Regions from separate parts of the Rhizobium sp. TAL182 genome, predicted to be linked through region 1. Evidence: predicted binding sites of a transcription regulator. Region 1 holds the regulator's gene; each other region holds the start of a gene.

Region 1 (5,950 bases):
GCGGCTCTCCATCTGACATGGGCCGGCAATCAGCGACAGGCGGGCGGTATTGGAAAAGGTGACCTGGCCTTCGCCTTCGCCGATCCTGACTTCGGAATTCGTGTCGGTGCTCATCGTTTTTCCTCGAAGGCGAAGAGCGCACCCTGCCCGGGCGTGGGCTTCACCAGAATGCGGTTGTTCTTGCGCGTGTAGGTCACCCCGTTAGCAGCCAAATGCGCTTCTGTCACGGCAAGATCGGCGACAGTGAAGAGGATTGCCCGGCCGCGCAGGCCACGATCGGCGGAGGAGACGACAAGCTCGAAGTAGGCCTCCAGCCCTTCCGGCGTCATCAGGCTGATCTTCGCATTCGATGCCGCGATATTCACGCCGAAACCGGTTTTCTCGGCCGCCGCCTGCCCTATCGCAAGTCCGACGAAAGCGGCGAATGCCGCCGGGTCCGGCGCACAAAGCGCGATCTCGGCGATACCGATCACGCCATTGGCATGCGTCTCCAGCGCGGCGCGATCTGTCGGGAACGAATTGATGCGCTGGCAGGTAAAGAGAAAGAAATCGGGGGCGCGCAAATCAGCTGCAAAGGCCAGCTTGAAGCTGCCGACGCTCTCCGAACCATCCGGCATCCGCATCGGCCGGCTGAATTGCAACATCTCACCGGCGCTCGCGCCGTTGCCGACGAAGCGCTTATGATCGACGCCGGCATCCTCGCTGAGGAAGGCCAGCGCAGAAAGTCCCTCCTCGCCGCAGCGGAAACGGAAGGCGCGATTGCGGGCAATGAAGACATTGCCCTGGCGGGCCGCTGCCTCGCTCTCCTCGACACTCGCAACGCCAAGCGGCTCCAGATAGGTCTTGTCGGCGAAAAAGACGCAGGCATTCTCCGTTCCGAAGGGATGGCGCGCATCAGCGGCGACGGTGAAACCGAGCTTGCCGAGCCTTTCACGCGCCAGATCGATATTGACCACGGGCAGCACGACATGATCCAGCGGGTGCGACTTGGCGGAATGCGCGTTCATGAATATCCCTCCTGAAACCGGCAAGAGATGTGCGACAGCACCTCGCTCAATGCAAGACATGTGCACCAATCCGGCGAATGAAAATAAAAATCTCGACGAGTTGGCGCGAAGTTTTACGGAAATTTAGCTACTTGCGGAACACATATGGAACATATAGTGTCTGTTCTGGATTTGTTTCAATCACGGGGTCTGACGTCGATGCTCACGCGCAAACAACAGGAGCTTCTCCTTTTCATTCATGAGCGCATGAAGGAATCCGGCGTCCCTCCCTCTTTCGACGAAATGAAGGATGCCCTGGATCTCGCCTCGAAATCCGGAATCCACCGGCTGATCACGGCGCTCGAGGAGCGCGGCTTCATTCGCCGCCTACCGAATCGCGCCCGGGCGCTTGAAGTGATCAAACTTCCGGAGGCCTATAACCCCAGCCTTCAACAGCGCCGCGGTTTTTCGCCGAGCGTCATCGAGGGCAGCCTCGGAAAGCCCCAGCCGGTCGCCGCCCCCGCTGCGCCAAAGCCGGTCGCCGACAATGGCAACTCCATCTCTGTGCCGGTCATGGGACGTATCGCCGCCGGCGTTCCGATCTCGGCGATCCAGAACAACACCCACGACATCGTCGTTCCCGCGGATATGCTCGGCTCCGGTGAGCACTATGCGCTGGAGGTCAAGGGCGATTCGATGATCGATGCCGGCATCTTCGACGGCGATACCGTGATCATCCGCAACGGCAGCACCGCAAGTCCCGGCGATATCGTCGTTGCCCTCGTCGACGACGAGGAAGCAACGCTGAAGCGTTTCCGCCGCAAGGGTGCCTCGATCGCGCTCGAGGCCGCCAACCCGGCCTACGAGACCCGCATCTTCGGACCCGACCGCGTCAAGGTGCAGGGCAAGCTCGTCGGCCTCATCCGTCGCTATCACTGACGCCGGATGGGCCGGAATCGGTAAAACGATCGTTGCGCCAATCATAGGCGCGGTGGCGCATCCATGGTCGCGACAAAGCATCGAAGGCGGTGGTGACCTCCAGGTCGGCACCGGCGAAGCGCAATTCGACGGAACCGGTCCTGCGCAGCGTCTCGCCGGTGAAAAGCGTGCCGCCTGAGCGGCAGCTGTCGAAGCGCAGACGGACCGAGGTCACGACGATATCGGCCGTATCGCAGGCCGGGCCGAGATAGGCGGCATTGTCGATGACGGTGACGATATGGCCATTGCCGAGTCTTGATGTGCACCAGGCTTTCTTGACGCAGGAAAAGCGGTTTGCTTCACCGCCTGCTGCGGCTGCCCGCATCGCTGCGCTCGCTTCGTTCTGCTGATCGCGGGAAAGCCTGACACGGCGGTCTTCTCCTTCCGGCGGGATAGCCGGACCATCCAGCATCTTCGGCGGATCATGTGTCGGCAGGACCAGCGCTCGCTGCCACTGGTCGAAGATGAAATCCGGCGGGTTTTCACGGTTGGAAGCTATTGCCTCAGCCGCGACAACCGCAACCAGACTGCCATCCTCCGAAATCACCAGATCCGGCGGCCGGGGAGCCGGCAGAAGCAGCACGATGAGCGTCGAGATGGCGATGATCGATGTGCCGACATGGCGCAGTCGGGTGCGCAGCAGCGTCAGCAGCAGAAAGCCTGCCACCGCTACTGCGAAATACCAGGCGGGCAAGCGGCCGACGCCGATATCACCGCCCCAGCCGGACACCGTCTTGGCGACCGCAATCACCAGATCGAGGCCGAATCCGACCACCTTCCAGAGCGGAGCGTCCACACCGAAAGGCATGAGCAACATCGCCAGCAACCCGGCCGGCATGACGATGAAGGAGATGATCGGCATCGTCGCAAGGTTTGCCGGCAGGCCGTAAGCCGTCAGGCGATGAAAATGCTCGATCGAAAACAGTGCGGTGGAAAAGCCGCCGATCAGCGAGGTCAGGAAGACGCCGCCGAAGAAACCGGCGACGGCAACCACCGGCCTGATGATCGGCAGTTTCAGAAAAGCGTTTTCGCGGACACGCCTGTCCTTCCAGAGCTGATAGCCCGATACCAAAGCCAATGTCGCGGCAAAGGACATCTGAAAGCTCGGTCCCAATACTTCAGAAGGTGAAATGGCGATGATGATGAGCGCAGAGAGAACGATATTGCGCAGGCTGATCGACGGCCGATCGAAGAAGATGGCAATCAGCATAATGGCCATCATGATAAAAGCGCGCTCGGCCGAAACCCCGAAACCGGAGATCAGGTAATAGGCGGTGACGGCGATGAGCGCGCCGGCGGCGGCGAATTTCTTTGTCGGATAGGCTTGGGCGACACCGGGAAAGAGGCTGAGCAGCATCCGGAAGCCGACGAAGAAGATGCCGGCCGACAGCGCCATGTTGAGGCCCGAGATCGCGACGACATGGGCAAGGCCGGACTGGCGCAGCGCCTCCGTCGTCGTCTTCGAGATGGCGCGCCGTTCATCCGTCACCAGGGCAGCGGCAAAAGCGCCGGTGTCACCGGGCAGGATCGATCTTATGCGGTCGCCGATGCTGCTGCGCAGGCGGTAGAGCCATTCGAGCAGCGCGTCCGTCGACCTGTCCGCCTGCGGGCCTGCCTCCAAGTCGAGTTTCTCCGGCGCACCGTAGAAGAAACCGTTGGCGCCGATGCCGTCGAAATAGGCACCGAAGGAGAAGTCGTTGAGCGCGGGAAGTGCGGGGCCGGCCGGCGGCGTCAGCCGTGCCTTGCCGGTAATGATGTCGCCGATCTCGAAAGGCGCATCGGCGCCCCGGACGATCGCGGTGATGCGTCTCGGCGGCCGTTTCAGCTCCGGCGCCTCGGTGCCGGTGACGGCAAGAATGTAGCGCCAGCGCCCGCGGCCGTCGCCTTCCCGCCGTTCGACACGGCCGGTCACCGTCGTCGTCACGGATGAATCGAGGATCACCGTCGAAGCCCGCCAGCTCTCGAACTGAGCCGTGAGCATGCCGCCGGCGAAAAGTGCCAGCGCCATGAAACTTGCGCGCAAGACCGGCCGGCTGGGACCGGTGAGGAAAACCGCGGCCGCCGACACCAGCAGGCAGAGCAGCGATGCAACGAGGGGAAAATCCGATCTGCCGAGAAACCAGAAGGCCGAGCCGGCTCCGAGGAAGACCGGCGAGAACAGCAGCAGGCGGCCATGATCGGCCTCTTCGCCCAGCATGCAGGCTCCGGCACGCAGCGATTGCCGGGCGGTGGCCAGCAGCCGACGACGCAATGGGGTCTGCGACTGCGTCCTTACCGATTGAGTCACCACCGCAGGCGCAGGAAAATCCGGCGGATCGGCAAGGCCGACGCCCGCTTGCGGCCGCAATTCGGCTGTCGTCAATTCCTGCATGCCCCGCCCAAGATCACCCCGTAAAGTCGCCAGAATGCAACCTCCAAGCAAATCCGGCAAGGATAATCGATTGAAATATGAGGGAAAATCTTAAGCGGCAAAAGACCAGTCGAATCATCGGCTTCCGCTATGCGTGCGGCTCATTGCTGCAGTGCCTAAAAGGTGATGCCGCAATGCACAAAATGCCGTCACGGTAACTTGGCATTAGCGTTGCGATCATATAGCTATCGGAAAGGACGCTTAACCCCTATGGCGCTTTTGTGGCGCCACCGACATTTCGGAGGATCAGCATGACGGATCAAAGCGCTACAATAAAAATCGGTGACAAATCAGTCGACCTCGCCGTTAAAAGCGGCACGATCGGCCCGAGCGTCATCGACATCGGTGCTCTCTACAAGAACACCGCTTCCTTCACTTACGATCCGGGCTTCACCTCGACCGCATCCTGTGAATCGAAAATCACCTATATCGACGGTGACGAAGGTGTGCTGCTGCACCGCGGTTATCCGATCGAGCAGCTCGCAGAGCATGGCGATTTCCTCGAGGTCTGCTACCTCCTGCTCTACGGTGAATTGCCGACGGCCGCGCAGAAGAAGGATTTCGACTATCGCGTCACGCACCATACGATGGTGCATGAGCAGATGAGCCGCTTCTTCACCGGCTTCCGGCGCGATGCGCACCCGATGGCCGTCATGTGCGGCTGCGTCGGCGCCCTGTCGGCCTTCTATCATGACTCCACAGACATCACCGATCCGCACCAGCGCATGGTCGCCAGCCTGCGCATGATCGCCAAGATGCCGACGCTTGCCGCCATGGCCTACAAGTACCATATCGGCCAGCCCTTCGTTTACCCGAAGAACGATCTCGACTATGCCTCGAACTTCCTGCGCATGTGCTTTGCCGTTCCGTGCGAGGAATACGTCGTCAATCCGGTTCTGTCGCGCGCCATGGACCGTATCTTCATCCTGCACGCCGACCACGAGCAGAACGCTTCGACCTCGACCGTCCGCCTCGCCGGCTCGTCGGGCGCCAACCCGTTCGCCTGCATCGCCGCCGGCATCGCCTGCCTCTGGGGCCCCGCTCACGGCGGCGCCAATGAAGCAGCGCTCAACATGCTGACCGAAATCGGCACGGTCGATCACATTCCGGAGTATATTGCCCGCGCCAAGGACAAGAACGACCCGTTCCGTCTGATGGGCTTCGGTCACCGCGTCTACAAGAACTACGATCCGCGCGCCAAGATCATGCAGAAGACGACGCATGAAGTGCTGGGCGAACTCGGCATCAAGGACGATCCGTTGCTCGAAGTGGCGATGGAGCTGGAGCGTATCGCGCTCACCGACGAATATTTCATCGAGAAGAAGCTCTATCCGAACATCGACTTCTACTCCGGCATCACGCTGAAGGCTCTGGGCTTCCCCACCACCATGTTCACCGTGCTCTTCGCGCTTGCCCGCACCGTCGGCTGGATTGCGCAGTGGAACGAGATGATCGAGGATCCGGAACAGCGCATCGGCCGTCCCCGCCAGCTCTATGTCGGCGAGCCCAAGCGCGACTACATCCCGGTTTCGAAGCGCTGATCGCTTCAGAGCTCAAAAGAAACCCGGTCAGGAAT
Region 2 (5,950 bases), 380 kb from region 1:
TCGGACGCGTTTTTCGCTGCGGCAGAGTGACCCGAAGACGGCGAAATGTTTCCTTCGCTTTGAGTTGGACGCTATTCCGCCGTATAAGTACGCCAGTTCCATGCGACACAGCGCTTCGCGCGTTCTGTCGGCAAGACACGGCCGGGAAAGATAATGCTCCAGACCTTCCTTCAGGGATTCGCCGTCTACTTCATCATATGGTGGATGACGCTGTTCGCCGTTCTGCCGATCGGCCTGCGCACCCAGGCGGAAGACGACAATATCGTGCTCGGCACCGTGCCAAGCGCGCCCACCCGCTTTCGCGCCGCCTTCGTCTTTTCGCTGACGACGCTGATCTCGGCGCTCATCTATGGCATCTGGTATGTCTGCGACACCTATTTCGGCTGGGGCTTTGACGCCCTTCCACAACTCGGGCCTAGCTTCTATTGAGATAGCTTTTGCTCAAACTTTGAGCAGATGTAAAATTCAGGGAAAATTCGTTTCGTCATATTGGTGTCATGCTGTTGCGGCAAGGAACTCGCCTAACGGAATGAGAGGGTTCCCTTACGGAAGCCGTCTGGAGCTTGAATGGGAGGAGAGGGCGAAAAGCCAAAAAAAAACAAGGCCGGAAGCCTTGTTTTAAGTATCGCGTGATCTGTAACCGTTGCCGGGGCTGCGACGAGCGCGCCTAAGATCTGATCCTCCCAAGACTTGACCGCGAATTCGACAAGAATTTAGCTTCCTGCCTGTTTTGTGAGCTAAAACTAGCTCAAACATTGGGCTTTGTCATCAGCTTTTTTTGCATTTTTGCTACACACCAGCAAAATTTTTCTGTTGACAAGATTTTCGTTCAAGTCCTTATAAACACGCGCTTTTTTACGCCCTTTCATTTTGCGGGGGCGAACATGCGTGTCCGGGAGGCGGCCGACGGCAGTTGCGGGTTTCCTTCCCGCCGCGAAGCGGCTATGAACGCTCCCACATTCACCATGTATCTTCGATTCCGCTTGCCGGCGGGATCTCAACTGCTCCGGAATCGCCATGCGTCTGTCTCGCTACTTCTTGCCCATTCTTAAGGAAAACCCCAAGGAGGCGGAAATCGTCTCCCACCGGTTGATGCTGCGCGCCGGCATGATCCGCCAGCAGTCTCAGGGCATCTATTCCTGGTTGCCGCTCGGCAAGCGTGTGCTCGACAAGGTCAACGCCATTATCCGCGAGGAGCAGAACCGCGCCGGTGCCATCGAGCTTTCGATGCCGACCCTGCAGTCGGCCGAGCTCTGGCAGGAAAGCGGCCGTTATGATGCTTACGGCAAGGAGATGCTGCGCATCAAGGACCGCCAGGACCGGCCGATGCTGTATGGTCCCACCAACGAGGAGATGGTGACGGATATTTTCCGTTCTGCGGTCAAGTCCTATAAGGACCTGCCGCTCAATCTCTATCATATCCAGCTGAAGTTCCGCGACGAGATCCGGCCGCGCTTCGGCACCATGCGCTCGCGCGAATTCATGATGAAGGACGCTTACTCCTTCGATCTGACGCGCGAAGGGGCGGAGCATTCCTATAATAAGATGTTCGCCGCCTATCTCAGAACGTTCGACCGGCTCGGTCTCCGGGCCATCCCGATGCGCGCCGATACCGGCCCGATCGGCGGCAATCTCAGCCATGAATTCATCATCCTCGCCGATACCGGTGAATCCGAGGTCTTCTGCCATAAGGATTTCGTCGGTTTCGATATTCCCGGCGAGAACACCGATTTCGACAGCGTCGAGGGCCTGAAGGCGATCTTCGACAAATGGACCTCGCTCTATGCGGCGACCTCGGAAATGCACGACGAGGCGGCCTTCAATGCCGTGCCCGAGGGCGACCGCCTTTCGGCCCGCGGCATCGAGGTCGGCCACATCTTCTATTTCGGCACGAAATATTCCGAGCCGATGGGCGCGAAGGTGCAGGGACCTGACGGCAAGGAACACTTCGTTCACATGGGTTCCTACGGTATCGGCCCGACACGCCTTGTTCCCGCCATCATCGAAGCCTCGCATGACGACAACGGAATCATCTGGCCGACATCGGTCGCACCCTTCGATGTCGTCGTCATCAACATGAAGGTGGGCGATGAGGCCTGCGACGATACGTGTGAGCTGATCTACGCCGCTCTGAAAAAGGCCGGCAAGGATGTGCTCTATGACGATACCGACGACCGGGCCGGCACGAAATTCGCGACGGCCGACCTGATCGGCGTACCTGTCCAGATCATCGCCGGCCCGCGTGCGGTCGCGAACGGCGAGGTCGAAGTGAAGGACCGCAAGACCGGCGCCCGCGAAACGATGACCATCGAAGCGGCGATCAACAGGTTCGTGGCTTAAGGAAACGGAGGCGAAATGGCGGAGGCAGCAGTGGACCGGAGTTCAAAATCCGGCTTGGGTCCGGCTGGCAAGCCATTTTCCACCTTTGAGCGTCTCGTGGCGTGGCGTTATCTGCGCGCCCGCCGCAAGGAGGCTTTCATCTCGGTGATCGCCGGCTTCTCCTTCGTCGGCATCATGCTCGGCGTTGCGACGCTGATCATCGTCATGGCCGTCATGAACGGCTTTCGCACCGAACTCGTCTCGCGCATCCTCGGCATCAACGGTCATATGATCGTGCAGCCGGTCGACGGCCCCTTTACCGATTATCCCGACCTGACCGCCAAACTCGCCGCGGTGCCGGGCGTCAAGATGGCGCTGCCCTTGGTCGAAGGCCAGGTGCTCGCTTCGGCCCAGGCTGGGGGTAGCACCGGTGCTTTGGTGCGCGGCGTCCGCGCTGAAGACCTCACCAAGCTCAAAACGATCTCTAATAACATCAAGTCCGGCGACATGGTGGGCTTTGCCTCCGGTGAAGGCGTGCTGATCGGCACCCGCATGGCCGACCAGCTGGGTCTGCGCGTCGGCGACGCCATCACCCTGACCTCGCCGGAAGGCGACATCACACCGATGGGCGTCAATCCGCGCGTCAAATCCTACAAGATCTCCGGTCTGTTCGAGATCGGCATGTCGGAATATGACTCGTCGATCATCTTCATGCCGCTCGAGGAAGCGCAGCTCTACTTCAATGCGGCCGGGCTGGTGCAGTCGATCGAGCTCTTCGTCGATCATCCCGATGATATCGACGCGCTGAGGCCGAAGGTGGAAGAGGCGGCCGGCCGCCAGATCAATCTCACCGACTGGCGTCAGCGCAACCAGACCTTCTTCTCCGCGCTCCAGGTAGAGCGCAACGTCATGTTCATGATCCTGACGCTGATTGTGCTGGTGGCGGCGCTCAACATCATCTCCGGCCTCATCATGCTGGTGAAGGACAAGGGCAGCGATATCGCGATCCTGCGCACCATGGGCGCCAGCGCCGGGGCGATCATGCGCATCTTCTTCATGACCGGGGCGGCGATCGGCATCGTCGGCACGCTTGCCGGTGTGCTGCTCGGCGTTCTCGTCTGCGTCAACATCGAATCCATCCGCCAGTTCTTCTCCTGGATCTCCGGCACCGTGATTTTCAATCCCCAGGTCTATTTCCTCAGTCAGCTGCCGGCCGAGATGGATATCAGCGAAACGATCTCGGTGGTCGTCATGGCGCTCAGCCTCTCCTTCATCGCCACCATCTTCCCGGCATGGCGCGCCTCCAGGCTCGATCCGGTGCAGGCCCTGCGCTACGAATAAGGAATGCCGCATTCATGAATCGCAACGTCGTCCTCAAGCTTACCGGCGTCGAGCGCCATTACGGGCAGGGTGATACGCTGCTCACGATCTTGAAGGGAGCGGATTTTTCGCTGGCGAAAGGCGAGATCGTCGCCCTTGTCGCCCCCTCCGGCACCGGCAAGTCGACGCTGCTGCATGTCGCCGGCCTGCTCGAGCATCCCGACGGCGGCGAGGTTACCATCAACGGCCATGCCTGCGACGGCCTTTCCGATGAGAAGCGCACGGCGATCCGCCGCCGCGAGATCGGCTTCGTCTATCAATTCCACCATCTCCTGCCGGAATTTTCGGCGCTTGAGAACATCATGATGCCGCAGCTGATCGCCGGGCTGTCCTGGAAGGAAGCCCAGGAGCGGGCCGGGCAGCTCCTCGACTATATGCGCATCGGCCATCGCGGTTCGCATCGCCCGGCCGAGCTTTCCGGGGGCGAACAGCAGCGCGTTGCGATCGCCCGCGCCGTCGCCAATGCGCCGACGCTGCTTCTTGCCGACGAACCGACCGGCAATCTGGATCCGGAAACGGCAAGCTACGTCTTCGACGCGCTGGAGGCGCTGGTGCGCCAATCCGGTCTTGCGGCCCTCATCGCCACCCACAATCACGAACTCGCCGGCCGCATGGATCGGCGCGTCACGATCTCCGATGGCAAGGTCATAGAGTTTTAGTCTAAGGTGATCACGGGGTGACAAGCCCGCCGCGGTAATCGAGCACATAGGCCTTCCTGCCGGCGACCATGATGCATTCATGGCCGCTGAAACGCTCGCAGCCGCCTTCGCTGCGGTCGACATAGCGGCCGAACGGATGATCGAATTCCATTCCGCCAAGAAAGCGGCGCTCCCGATACATTGCCGACAGCGCTGCCTTGATCACCGTTCCGGCGGCACTGCCGTCGATGAGATCGGGCGCGACGACGCGGCCGAAATAATTCATCGCCCAGACGGGTTGGCGGGCAAACCAAACCACTTCCTGTCCGGCGAAGTCGGTGCCGCCGAAATAGCTGTCGAGATAATGCCAGTCGCCGCTCTCATACCCGATATCATGGGAACCCGGCCGGCAGGGCGTGCGCGGCACTCCGCCGCCGACATAGGTCGCAGCCTTCGCCTCCACGATGAATTCGTTCAACTGCGCAATGTCGAGCATGTCATTCTCCTCTCAGCGGGATGCTGGCAAATATGCTGCGGCATGTAAAGAACATAAAGAGAACGTGCGTCGGAATTCAGAAGATCGACTTGGGCGGTGGCCTATCTGAACGGAATGGCGGATCTGTCGAAGGTTGGGAAAGGGGGCGGGCTGCCGCCAATCGAACCGAGCGCAGGCGCCCATGCGAATCGCCAAGCGCTTCGAGATTCTTCAACGCAAGCGCAAAGGAAAAGATTCCTGTTGACATCGGAACATAGATGGAACAAATTGAAAACATAACGAGTAAAGGAGAGCCAGATGACTGACATGATCCGTGATATCGCAGCATTCACCTCCATCGCAATGTTCGTTGCCAGCTTCTCGCTTATTGTCATCGCAATCTAAAGTTTTCGGGGATCGCATGGCAGTCATGCGGTTCGCACGCGGGTCTTCTTCTGGACATCATCGCCCTCAATGCCGACAATGCGTCCGATTCATTTCGGCTGATTGGGAAGGCATATCATGGCGGAGACGGAAAAGGGTTCAATGGGTGAGGCGACCGGCGGCACGCCGGGCTTCATCCACCTGAGGGTCCATTCCGCCTATTCGCTTCTTGAGGGCGCGCTGCCTCTGAAGAAGATCCTTTATAAGGCGACCGGCGACAGTCAGCCGGCGATCGCCATTACCGACACCAACAATCTCTTCGTCGCCCTTGAATTCTCCCAGAAGGCAATGGACGAGGGCCTGCAGCCGATCATCGGCTGCCAGGTCTCAATCGACATGGAAGACGGATTGGAAAGCGAAAAGCGCGGCGGTCAGCCGGCCCTGATCAAGCTGCCGTCGATCGTTCTTCTTGCCGCGACGGAGGCTGGTTACGAAAGGCTGGTCGATCTCGTCAGCCGCGCCTATCTCGGCGGTGATAGCAACCAGGCCATTCATATCAGAACCTCCTGGCTGGAAGAGGCAGGCACGGAAGGGCTGATCGCCTTGACCGGCGCCCTGACCGGGCCGGTCGACGCAGCTGTCAGGGAAGGTCATTCCGCCCAGGCGGAAGCCCGGCTGCTCACGCTGAAGCGTCTCTTCGGCGACAGACTCTATGTCGAGCTGCAGCGGCACGGCACCTACGACAAGCGGCACG
Region 3 (5,950 bases), 960 kb from region 1:
GTGCTCCGACATGGAGCCCGAGACGTCCATCAGGCAGAACATCACCGCTTTGGCGACAGGCTTCGGCTCGTTTTCGAAGCGGCGATAGCGCACGTCGAGCGGATCGATATAGGGAATGCGCCGGCTTTTTTCCGTCAGGGATTTGAGTTTTGCCTCAAGCGCCAGACGGGCCTCTTCCTCCTCACATTCCTCGATCTGCCGCTGCAGGGCTTCGATCTCTTCGCGGCGTGGGCGGCCAAGCGCAACGCGGCGCATCATCGCCAGCTTCGTGGTGCGACCGACGGCAATGTTGGCAGGGGATCCCGATACGGAATAACCGGCCCGGAACGGAGTTTCCTCCTCCGTTTCGGCTAGGCGCCGCTTGGCAAGGTCTGGCAATTCAAGGTCATCGAGGAACACATCGAGGAATTCCTCCCGCGTCAGCACGAAGCGAAAGCCGTCCTCACCGTCGCCTTCGCCTGCATCTTTTGGTTTTCCACCCTTCCCACCCGGCGGCCGCGGAATGATGTCGCCTTCGACGAAAGCCCGGTTCCCCGGCAGGATGTGGTCGGCGATGCCGCCTTCGCCCCGTCGAAAGCTTGGTTCGGCCATTCCATCGATCGGCAGGCTGATCTCCCCACCGTCGAGCACGTCTCGAATGTTTCGATTTTGCAGCGAACGTTTCACCGCCTGCTGCACGGCTCCCTTCATGCGTCGAAGGAACCGCTGACGATTTTCCAGACTTTTACCGCGCGGATTTAGCCGCCGGTCGACAATGTGCATAATGGCTCCGCATTAACTTGCCTGTTTGACGCGCATGTACCATTCGACGAGGCGCCGAACCTGCCGTTCCGTGTAACCTCGCGCGGCCATGCGCGAGACGAATTCGCTATGCTTCTTTTCTGTTTCCGAATCCTTCTTCGATCCGAAGGAAATGACCGGCAAGAGATCTTCGACCTGCGAAAACATACGCTTCTCGATGACTTCCCGGATTTTCTCGTAGCTCGTCCATGACGGATTTTTTCCGCCATTGGCCGCCCGCGATCTCAGCGAGAACTTGACGATTTCGTTGCGGAAATCCTTCGGATTGGCGATTCCCGCCGGCTTTTCGATCTTCGTCAGCTCCTGATTGAGGAGCTCGCGGTCGAGAAGCTGACCGGTATCGGGATCCTTGAAGTCCACATCTTCGATCCAGGCGTCGGCATAATCTACATAGCGGTCGAACAGATTCTGTCCGTAGTCCGAATAGGATTCAAGATAGGCCTTCTGAATCTCGTTGCCAATGAACTCTGCGTAGCGTGGCGCAAGATCGGCCTTGATGAATTCCAGATAACGCTTCTCGACATCGTCGGAAAACTGCTCGCGACGGATCGCCTGTTCCAGCACATACATCAGATGGACGGGATCGGCGCCGATATCCGTAGTGTCGTGATTGAAGGTGGAGGCGAGCACTTTGAAGGCGAAGCGGGTCGATATTCCGTCCATGCCTTCGTCGATGCCGGCAGCATCCCGGTATTCCTGGACACTGCGGGCGCGCGGGTCGCTTTCTTTCAGGCTCTCCCCGTCATAGGTGCGCATCTTCGAGAAGAAGGTCGAATTCTCGTGCTTGCGCAGGCGCGAAAGGACGGAGAAACGCGCCAGCATTTCGAGCGTTGCCGGGGCGCATGGCGCGTCCACCAGTTCCGATCCCTCGATCAGCTTTTCGTAGATCTTCTGTTCCTCTGTCACCCTCAGGCAATAGGGAACTTTGATCACGCAGATACGGTCGATGAAAGCCTCATTGTTCTTGTTGGCCTTGAAGGTCTGCCACTCCGCCTCGTTCGAATGCGCAAGGACGATGCCGGAGAAAGGTATGGCGCCGATATTCTCGGAGCCGATATAGTTGCCCTCCTGCGTTGCCGTCAGCAGCGGATGCAGCATCTTGATCGGCGCCTTGAACATCTCGACGAATTCGAGCACGCCCTGATTGGCGCGGTTCAGTCCGCCCGAATAGCTGTAGGCGTCCGGATCGTTCTGAGAATAGGTTTCCAGCTTGCGGATATCCACCTTGCCAACCAACGAGGAGATGTCCTGGTTGTTCTCATCTCCAGGTTCGGTCTTGGCAATTGCGATCTGGCGCAGTCGCGAGGGTTGTATCCTGACGACGCGGAACCGGGAAATGTCGCCTCCGAAATCGTCGAGCCGCTTCAGACACCACGGGCTCATCAATCCGTTCAGACGCCGCAGCGGGATTCCATACTGCTCCTGCAGGAGCGAACCCATCGTCTCCGGGTCGAAGAGGTTGAGCGGGCTTTCGAACACGGGGCTGATCTCGTCACCGGCCTTCAGCACGTAGATCGGATGAACCTCCATCAACTGCTTCAGCCGCTCCGCCAGCGACGACTTGCCGCCGCCGACCGGACCGAGCAGATAAAGAATCTGCTTGCGCTCCTCGAGCCCCTGCGCCGCATGCCGAAAGAAGGAGACGATGCGTTCGATTGTCTCTTCCATGCCGTGAAAACCCGCAAAGGCGGGATAAACCCGGATAGTCCTGTTCATGAAGATTCTGCCGAGGCGGGCGTCCTTGGCAGTGTCCACCATCTGCGGCTCGCCTATTGCAGCCAGCAGGCGCTCGGTCGCGTTCGCATAGGCGATCGGTTCGGTTTTGCAGAGATCGAGATATTCCGAAACCGACATGTCGCTTTCGCGGCGCGCTTCATAACTGCGTGTGAACGCATCGAATACGGATTCACTCAGCATGGGACCTCCATTAAGGTTATGCCGCAGGCTCTAAGCCGTATAACCATCGAGATGGCCACGGCGTTCCTAAGAATCAATAGTTTCGTAGGTATATTCGACGCTGACCGGCCGTTTGTAGCAATGCACAAAATTGTGCATTCACCGGTAATTTTTTTACTCCGCGAAACTGTTTCCCATTGTAGTTGAGAAAAGGGTCATTGGCATATCAGCACATTTAGCGACGTGACATGAATGTCAAAAAGGTGTGCAATGGCGCCGGTGATTCGAGCCGTGGAAATTCGGCAATCGGCCCGCCGGTGAGAGCAAGCCGGCTCTGACAGCAGGGCACCCAGCGCGCTCCCGCAGCATGGGACCGGGCGAACGTCGCCACGCGCCCGGTATGTTCCTATCATACGCTGGCACTTTTAGCCGTTGAATGCCTTCTCCAGCGCAGCCACATCGATCTTGACCATGCCGAGCATGACTTCGGTGACGCGCCTTGCCCGCTCGCGATCTTCGTCGGCGATCATCTCGGAGAGAGCGCGCGGGACGATCTGCCAGGAAAGCCCCCAGCGGTCCTTCAGCCAGCCGCAGGCCTCCGGCGTGCCGCCATTGGCGAGGAAGGCATCCCATATCCGATCGATCTCCGCCTGGCTCTCCAGCAGGATCGCGATCGAAAAGGAATGATTGAAGCTGTCGAGCGGACCGGCCTTCATCGCCAGGAAGGCCTGGTCGCCAAGCGTGAACTCGATCAGCTCGACGCTGCCGGGAGGACCGCTCGGCGTTTCCGCCGGAAGTACGGTGGTGCGGCCGATCCTGGAATCCGGAATGATCGACACGTAGAATTCGACGGCTTCGCGTGCCTGCTCCGCGAACCAGAGATTTGAAATGACCTTGGGCATGGACAGCCTCCTTAGTTGGCGAGTATCCCGGACTTCTGTACGATGCTTCGAGGACGTCTGGTCGCCGCCCGTTCCGACAGGCTGCAATCGGAATTTTTTCGCCGCCCACACCGCTGCAATAGCGGTGATTCCAGAATGAAAGCAGAACATCTTTTCTGGTCTTTCCTTCCCGAATCACTACATTACGCGCCATGAGCAATAGTTTCGACGATATTCCCTTCTTCGACGAAGAGCCGGGCGAAGTGGCGCGCAAGCCGCAGCCGTCTGTCGCAACTGCCGGAAGGCCAGCCGCCGGCGGCGGCATCGCCGCACGCGCCATGGCGGCCCGTGACGGCGGCAAGCGGCCGGATTATCTCGCCGGATTGAACCCGGAACAGACCGAAGCCGTCGAAACGCTGGAAGGCCCCGTCCTCGTGCTCGCCGGCGCCGGCACCGGAAAGACGCGCGTGCTGACGACCCGCATCGCCCATATCCTCAATACCGGCCGCGCCTTCCCGTCGCAGATCCTCGCCGTCACCTTTACCAACAAGGCCGCGCGCGAGATGAAGGAGCGCATCGCCCTGCTCGTCGGCGGCGCCGTCGAAGGCATGCCCTGGCTCGGCACCTTCCACTCGATCGGCGTCAAGCTCCTGCGCCGCCATGGCGAGCTCGTCGGCCTGAGCTCCGGTTTCACCATTCTCGACACCGACGACGTCGTGCGCCTGATCAAGCAGCTGATCCAGGCCGAAGGCCTCGACGACAAGCGCTGGCCGGCCAAGCAATTCGCCGGCATGATCGACACCTGGAAGAACAAGGGCCTCGGCCCCGCCGATATCCCCGAGGGTGATGCCCGCGCCTTTGCCAATGGCCGCGGCCGCGAACTCTATTTCGCCTATCAGGCGCGCCTGACGACGCTGAACGCCTGCGATTTCGGCGACCTGCTGATGCATCCGATCACGATCTTCCGCAAGAACCCGGATCTCCTGAAGGAATATCACGGCCGCTTCCGTTATATCCTCGTCGACGAATATCAGGATACCAACACCGCCCAATATATGTGGCTGAGGCTGCTGGCCCAGCGCGCCAAGGGCGAGCCGCAGAATGTCTGCTGCGTCGGTGACGACGACCAGTCGATCTATGGCTGGCGCGGCGCGGAGGTCGACAATATCCTGCGCTTCGAGAAGGATTTCCCCGGCGCCAAAGTCATCAAGCTGGAGCGCAACTACCGTTCGACCGAACATATCCTCGGCGCGGCCGCCCACCTGATCGCCCACAATGAAGGCCGCCTGGGCAAGACGCTATTCACCGACCGCGCCGATCCCGACGACGTCAAGGTGCAGGTTCACGCGTCCTGGGACTCCGAGGAGGAAGCCCGCGCCATCGGCGAGGAGATCGAGCAACTCCAGCGCAGCAAGCATCTGCTGAATGACATGGCGATCCTCGTGCGCGCCTCCTTCCAGATGCGCGAATTCGAAGATCGCTTCGTCACCCTTGGCCTTAACTACCGCGTCATCGGTGGCCCGCGCTTCTATGAGCGCCTCGAAATCCGCGATGCCATGGCCTATTTTCGGCTCGTCGCACAACCGGCCGACGATCTCGCCTTCGAACGCATCATCAACACGCCGAAGCGCGGCCTCGGCGATACGACGGTGCGCGCGCTACATGATTATGCCCGCGCCCGCGACGTCCCGATGCTGGCGGCCGCCGCCGACATCATCGAGACGGACGAGTTGAAGCCGAAGGCGCGCAAAGCCCTCTTCGACGTGATTCAATCTTTCCGCCGATGGCAGGAACTGCTTGAAAACACACCGCATACCGAACTTGCCGAGCAGATCCTCGAAGAGTCCGGCTATACCGACATGTGGAAGAACGACAAGAGCGCGGAAGCCCCGGGCCGTCTCGAAAACCTCAAGGAACTGATCCGCTCGATGGAAAGCTTCGAGTCGATGCGCGGCTTTCTCGAACACGTCTCCCTTGTGATGGATGCCGAGACCAACGAGAACCTCGACGCCGTCTCGATCATGACGCTGCATTCTGCCAAGGGCCTGGAATTCGACACCGTCTTCCTGCCCGGCTGGGAGGAAGGCCTGTTCCCGCATCAGCGCTCGCTCGATGAAAGCGGCCGCGCCGGCCTGGAGGAGGAACGCCGCCTCGCCTATGTCGGCATCACCCGCGCCAAACGCCGCTGCCACATCTGGTTCGTCTCCAACCGCCGCATTCACGGTCTCTGGCAATCGACCCTGCCCTCGCGTTTCCTGGACGAACTGCCGGAGAGCCATGTCGAGGTCGCCGAGATGGAGCAGAGCTACGGCGGTTACGGCCGCGGCGGCTACGGCCAGTCCCGCTTCGACAAGGCCGAACCCTTCGCCAAT
Region 4 (5,950 bases), 170 kb from region 1:
AACGAAATCCTCATCGCGGGTCGTCATGCCGGAGCGGCCCTTACCGCCGCGGCGCTGGGCGCGGTAGGTGGTCAGCGGCACGCGCTTGATGTAACCGAGATGCGAGACGGTGACCACCATGTCTTCGCGGGCGATCAGATCCTCGTCGTCCATCTCCAGGCCGCCATCGACGATCTCGGTGCGGCGTGGCGTGCCGAACTCGTCGCGGACGGCGGAAAGCTCGTCCTTGACGATGGTCTGGATGCGGACACGCGAGGAAAGAATATCGAGATAATCCCGGATTTCCTCGCCTATCTTATTGAGCTCATCACCGATTTCGTCACGACCGAGTGCAGTCAGGCGGGCAAGGCGCAGCTCGAGAATAGCGCGCGCCTGCTCTTCCGATAGGTTGTAGGTGAGATCGTCGTTGATGCGGTGGCGCGGATCGTCGATCAGACGGATCAGGCTTTCGACATCTTCGGCCGGCCAGCGGCGCGTCATCAGCTCTTCGCGGGCCGACTGCGGATCCGGTGCCTGACGAATGACGCGAATGACTTCGTCGATATTGGCGACGGCGATGGCGAGACCAACCAAGACGTGGGCGCGCTCGCGCGCCTTGCGAAGCAGAAATTTCGTTCTCCGGCTAACGACTTCTTCGCGGAAGGAGACGAAGGCGCGCAGCATGTCGAGTAGCGTCAACTGCTCCGGCTTGCCGCCGTTCAGCGCCACCATATTGCAGCCGAAGGAGGTCTGCAGCGGCGTGTAGCGGTAAAGCTGATTGAGGATGACCTCGGCATTGGCATCGCGCTTCAATTCGATGACGACGCGATAGCCCTGGCGGTCGGATTCGTCGCGCAGATCGGAGATGCCCTCGATGCGCTTTTCACGCACCAACTCGGCCATCTTCTCGATCATCGTCGCCTTGTTCACCTGATAGGGAATTTCGGTGATGATGATCTGCTCGCGGTCGCCACGCATCGGCTCGATGGTGGCGACGCCGCGCATGATGACGGAGCCGCGGCCGGTCTCGTAGGCCGAGCGGATGCCGGCACGGCCGAGGATCTTGGCGCCGGTGGGGAAGTCAGGGCCGGGAATGATCTGCATCAGCTCCGGCAGCTCGATCGCCGGATCGTTGATCAGCGCAATGCAGCCGTCGATAACTTCCGACAGGTTGTGCGGCGGAATGTTGGTCGCCATGCCGACGGCGATACCGCCGGCGCCGTTGACGAGCAGGTTCGGGAATTTGGCGGGAACCACGACCGGCTCGGACAGCGTCCCGTCATAGTTGTCGCGGAAGTCGACGGTTTCCTTGTCGAGATCGTCGAGCAGCGAATGGGCAGCCTTTTCCAGGCGGCATTCGGTGTAACGTTCGGCCGCCGGCGGATCGCCGTCGACCGAGCCGAAATTGCCCTGACCGTCGATCAGCGGCAGGCGCAGCGACCAAGGCTGCGCCATGCGGGCGAGCGCGTCATAAATCGCGGCGTTGCCGTGCGGATGGTATTTACCCATCACATCGCCGGTGACACGGGCGCATTTGACGTATTTCTTGTTCCAGTCGATGCCGAGCTCGGACATGCCGTAGAGGATGCGCCGGTGCACGGGCTTCAGGCCGTCGCGCACGTCGGGCAGCGCGCGGCTGACGATGACGCTCATGGCGTAATCGAGATACGACCGCTGCATTTCCTCCATGATGGAGATGGGCTCGATGCCTGGCGGGAGCTTCCCGCCGCCGGGGGGTGTTTGCTCAGTCAAAACAGATCACGATCTCTTCTAGAATCACTTGAAGATTTATAGCGGAAAGCCTGTTCCCGCGCCAATTTCCGAGCGCGTTTTGAACAGGCTTTTGCGGCCGAAAAAGGGTAAAGCACGGGACTTGTGCGACCGGACCGGACAAATCCGCCGCGGGCCGCCGCGGCATATTTGCCAAATCCAAATCCCCGCTTCACAATCGCAGAAAATCACGCACCCATATGGGCTTTCGGAGAGACGATGGCAAGCGCCGACCAGTTGATCAACGCCTTCACGACGCTACTTGTCACCATCGATCCGCCGGGGCTGGCGCCGCTGTTCCTGGGGTTGACGACCGGCATGAGCAGGGCCCAGCGGACGCAGGTGGCGCTGCGCGGTTCGACCATCGCCTTCATCATACTGGCGGTCTTCGCCCTGTTCGGCGCCGGGGTGCTCGGCGTGCTCGGCATATCGATCGGCGCCTTCCGTATCGCCGGCGGACTGCTGCTCTTCTGGATCGCCTTCGAGATGGTGTTCGAGCGGCGCCAGGAGCGCAAGGAGAAGGCCTCGGAGGCTGCGGTCACCAAGGATCATATCGAGAATGTCGCCGTCTTTCCCCTCGCCTTGCCGCTGATCGCAGGCCCGGGCGCGATCTCGGCGACGATCCTGCTTGCCGGCACACTGCCGTCCTCGGTCGAAAAAGCGCAGCTGATCGCCGTCATCGCCGCCAACCTGCTGCTGACTTTCCTGATGCTACTGATCGCCGAAAGGCTCGACCGCTTCCTCGGCGTCACCGGCCGGGCGATCCTGACGCGGCTGCTCGGGGTCATCCTCGCCGCCCTTGCAGTGCAGTTCGTCGTCGACGGTGCGAAGGCGGCGCTCAATCTGATCAGCGCGACGCCGCATTGATCGGAAAATCAACGAGAGCATTGACGCCGTTTTCGAACATCCTGCTCCGAAGTACTACCACGCAGGTCCACCGGTCAGAACGGAAAATCAGAACACGGCGTATAGACTGAATGGGAGGATCAAATCGTCGCTTTCTACGAAAATATCTCGCTCCGAGTGCGGACTTGCTGGATAAATGTGTTCCGAACCCTTACCGATTTGGACACGTACCACACCCACAGGCCGGTGACGATAGTCGCAAATACGCTCGGGGCAACAATCTCGGCTGTCAGAAGTTGATTAACACCGATACCTAGGACGGTGGAAACGAAGGCAATATCGAGTACGAGGGCGACTGGGATAGCTATCCACTGATAGAAGAACAACTTCGGAAATATTCTGTCCTTTTTAAACATAAACCAGAGTACCACTACTTGAAGCGCCATAAGCGCAAAGTTCAAGGCGGCCTCGCCAATAAACACCAGTTGGCCTCCTCCGCCACCATCATATTCAGCATAATTTTCTATCGACTTCGCAACAGCTCCCAGTGTTTTAAGTAGTCCTACGACCTCTGCTATTGCTAAAAGCAGAAGCCACCCACCGAAACCCGACGGGCCGTTGACTGGGTCTGTTGTTCTCCTGGCTGATCTAACAGCAAAATAAATTGGCACTCCGAAAAATAGAAAAACAATCAACCAATGCCAAATAGAAAACGATCCCATCAGCAAATCCCCCGAAAGCCTGAAATCTCCACCTGCATAAGGCGGTTCCGCTCATCCCCGACACCAGTTCTGGCCGATCACCCGCCTTTATTCGCGGAGCATCTGGAACCAATCTCGCAAAAGACCACTTGGCGTCTCGCCGACCGAGCCCGAGCAAGGAAGTCGGACAATTTCAACCCGTTCTTCCAATGCTGATCCGCCGGGGTTCGCACAATTCTCTTTAGAACGGGATGTCGTCGTCGAGATCGCGCGAGAAGTTGCCGCCGCCGCCGCGGCTCGGCGATGATGAAGGAGCCGGGGCGCCGTAGTCATCGCCGTAATCATTGTTGCTGCTGCCGCCACGGCCACCGCCGAAGCCGGAGCTCGCGCCGCCGCCATCGCCGCGGCCGTCGAGCATCGTCAACGTCGAATTGAAGCCCTGCAGCACGACCTCCGTCGAGTAGCGGTCCTGGCCCTGCTGATCCTGCCACTTGCGGGTCTGCAGCTGGCCTTCGATATAGAGCTTGGCGCCCTTCTTCACATATTGCTCGACGACCTTGCAGAGGCCTTCGTTGAAGACGACGACAGTATGCCACTCGGTCTTTTCGCGGCGTTCGCCAGAATTGCGGTCGCGCCAGGTTTCCGAGGTCGCGATGCGGAGGTTGGCGATCGGCCGGCCATCCTGAGTGCGGCGGATTTCAGGGTCTGCACCCACGTTTCCAACCAGAATTACCTTGTTCACGCTACCAGCCATGCTTTTCACCCTGCCTGCCGCCCTGCCCGGCGGCGTTGATCGATCGGCGCACCTTAAACCATCGCGGACCGCCAATGCGCGTAAACGGTCGTTCATCCACATGTTTATCCATCAGAAAGCCGCATGCATTCATCAGGAATTTTGTTCTTTATTTGTTCTAGTTTATCCGTATGATCCTGTCAACAGAATCGAAAACCTTGAGCCATCCAGGATATTCAGCCTCGACTCGCCCGTCGGCATCACTAAATAAGGGCTGTTATCCAGAAAACCAAAGCAGAGACGATGAGCGAACTGAAGACGATCTCCATCCGCGGCGCGCGCGAGCACAATCTGAAGAGCATCGATCTCGATCTGCCGCGCAACAAGCTGATCGTCATGACCGGGCTTTCGGGATCCGGCAAATCCTCGCTCGCCTTCGACACCATCTATGCCGAGGGCCAGCGGCGCTATGTCGAAAGCCTGTCGGCCTATGCCCGGCAATTCCTGGAAATGATGCAGAAGCCCGATGTCGACCAGATCGACGGGCTGTCGCCTGCCATTTCGATCGAGCAGAAGACCACCTCGCGCAACCCGCGCTCGACGGTCGGCACGGTCACCGAGATCTACGATTACATGCGCCTGCTCTTTGCCCGCGTCGGCGTTCCCTATTCGCCGGCGACAGGCCTGCCGATCGAGAGCCAGACCGTCAGCCAGATGGTCGACCGCATCCTCGCTTTCGGCGAGGGTACTCGTCTCTATATTCTCGCGCCGCTCGTGCGCGGCCGCAAGGGCGAATACAAGAAGGAACTGGCGGAGCTGATGAAGAAGGGCTTCCAGCGCGTCAAGGTCGATGGCCAGTTCTACGAGATCGCCGAGGCGCCTGTTCTCGACAAGAAATACAAGCACGACATCGACGTGGTGGTCGACCGTATCGTCGTGCGCCCGGATGTCTCGGCACGCCTGGCCGACAGCCTTGAAACCTGCCTGAAGCTCGCCGACGGGCTGGCGATCGCCGAATTCGCCGACAAGCCGCTGCCGCCGGAAGAGACCTCGGCCGGCGGTTCGGCCAACAAGTCGCTGAACGAAACGCATGAGCGCGTGCTGTTTTCGGAGAAATTCGCCTGCCCGGTCTCGGGCTTCACCATCCCGGAAATCGAACCCAGGCTCTTCTCCTTCAACAATCCCTTCGGCGCCTGCCCGACCTGCGACGGTCTCGGCGCCCAGCAGAAGATCGACCCCGACCTGATCGTGCCCGAACCGGAGCGGACTTTGCGCGACGGAGCGATCGCGCCCTGGGCCAAGTCGACCTCGCCCTATTACAACCAGACGCTGGAAGCGCTCGGCAAACATTACGGCTTCAAGCTCGGCACCCGCTGGAACGACCTGTCCGACGAGGCCAAGGACGTCATTCTCAACGGCACCGACGACAAGATCGAGTTCCACTACGCCGACGGCGCCCGCTCCTATACGACGCACAAGAATTTCGAGGGCATCATCACCAATCTCGAACGCCGCTGGAAGGAGACCGATTCCGCCTGGGCGCGCGAGGATATCGAGCGCTTCATGTCGGCCGCCCCCTGCCCGGCCTGCAACGGCTTCCGCCTGAAGCCGGAAGCGCTGGCGGTGAAGATTGACAAGCTGCATATCGGCGAAGTCACCGGCATGTCGATCCGCATCGCGCGCGACTGGTTCGAGGCACTGCCGGCGACGTTCAACGCCAAGCAGAACGAAATCGCCGTCCGCATTCTCAAGGAAATCCGCGACCGCCTGCGCTTTTTGAACGATGTCGGCCTGGAATATCTGAGCCTGTCGCGCAATTCCGGCACGCTATCGGGTGGCGAGAGCCAGCGCATCCGGCTCGCCTCGCAGATTGGTTCGGGGCTGACGGGCGTGCTCTACGTGCTCGACGAGCCGTCGATCG

What was found. Region 1 encodes LexA, which represses DNA repair genes until DNA is damaged. Its sites were predicted from a motif close to TGTTCNNNNTGTGTTCNG; they were not measured.
Region 2: the regulator LexA is predicted to act here: its motif matches at 5,081-5,098, upstream of Tal182_RS08740 (DUF5680 domain-containing protein).
Region 3: the regulator LexA is predicted to act here: its motif matches at 3,731-3,748, upstream of Tal182_RS15605 (UvrD-helicase domain-containing protein).
Region 4: the regulator LexA is predicted to act here: its motif matches at 4,193-4,210, upstream of uvrA (excinuclease ABC subunit UvrA).

Annotation. Positions count from the first base shown of each region.
Region 1 covers NZ_CP021024.1:2,112,378-2,118,327, reverse strand. The annotation lists gene kdsA (3-deoxy-8-phosphooctulonate synthase) at 1-114, opposite strand, end outside; gene Tal182_RS10665 (VOC family protein) at 111-1,007, opposite strand; gene lexA (transcriptional repressor LexA) at 1,206-1,925, shown strand; gene Tal182_RS10655 (ComEC/Rec2 family competence protein) at 1,906-4,161, opposite strand; gene Tal182_RS32710 (hypothetical protein) at 4,138-4,359, shown strand; gene gltA (citrate synthase) at 4,626-5,915, shown strand; gene lpxB (lipid-A-disaccharide synthase) at 5,943-5,950, opposite strand, start outside.
Region 2 covers NZ_CP021024.1:1,733,235-1,739,184, forward strand. The annotation lists gene Tal182_RS08720 (DUF1467 family protein) at 154-429, shown strand; gene proS (proline--tRNA ligase) at 1,018-2,340, shown strand; gene Tal182_RS08730 (lipoprotein-releasing ABC transporter permease subunit) at 2,356-3,660, shown strand; gene Tal182_RS08735 (ABC transporter ATP-binding protein) at 3,675-4,358, shown strand; gene Tal182_RS08740 (DUF5680 domain-containing protein) at 4,369-4,833, opposite strand; gene dnaE (DNA polymerase III subunit alpha) at 5,335-5,950, shown strand, end outside.
Region 3 covers NZ_CP021024.1:3,067,521-3,073,470, forward strand. The annotation lists gene Tal182_RS15590 (YeaH/YhbH family protein) at 1-762, opposite strand, end outside; gene Tal182_RS15595 (PrkA family serine protein kinase) at 775-2,718, opposite strand; gene Tal182_RS15600 (VOC family protein) at 3,123-3,599, opposite strand; gene Tal182_RS15605 (UvrD-helicase domain-containing protein) at 3,791-5,950, shown strand, end outside.
Region 4 covers NZ_CP021024.1:2,278,307-2,284,256, reverse strand. The annotation lists gene gyrA (DNA gyrase subunit A) at 1-1,731, opposite strand, end outside; gene Tal182_RS11470 (MarC family protein) at 1,969-2,616, shown strand; gene Tal182_RS11465 (DUF2569 family protein) at 2,751-3,317, opposite strand; gene Tal182_RS11460 (single-stranded DNA-binding protein) at 3,538-4,050, opposite strand; gene uvrA (excinuclease ABC subunit UvrA) at 4,333-5,950, shown strand, end outside.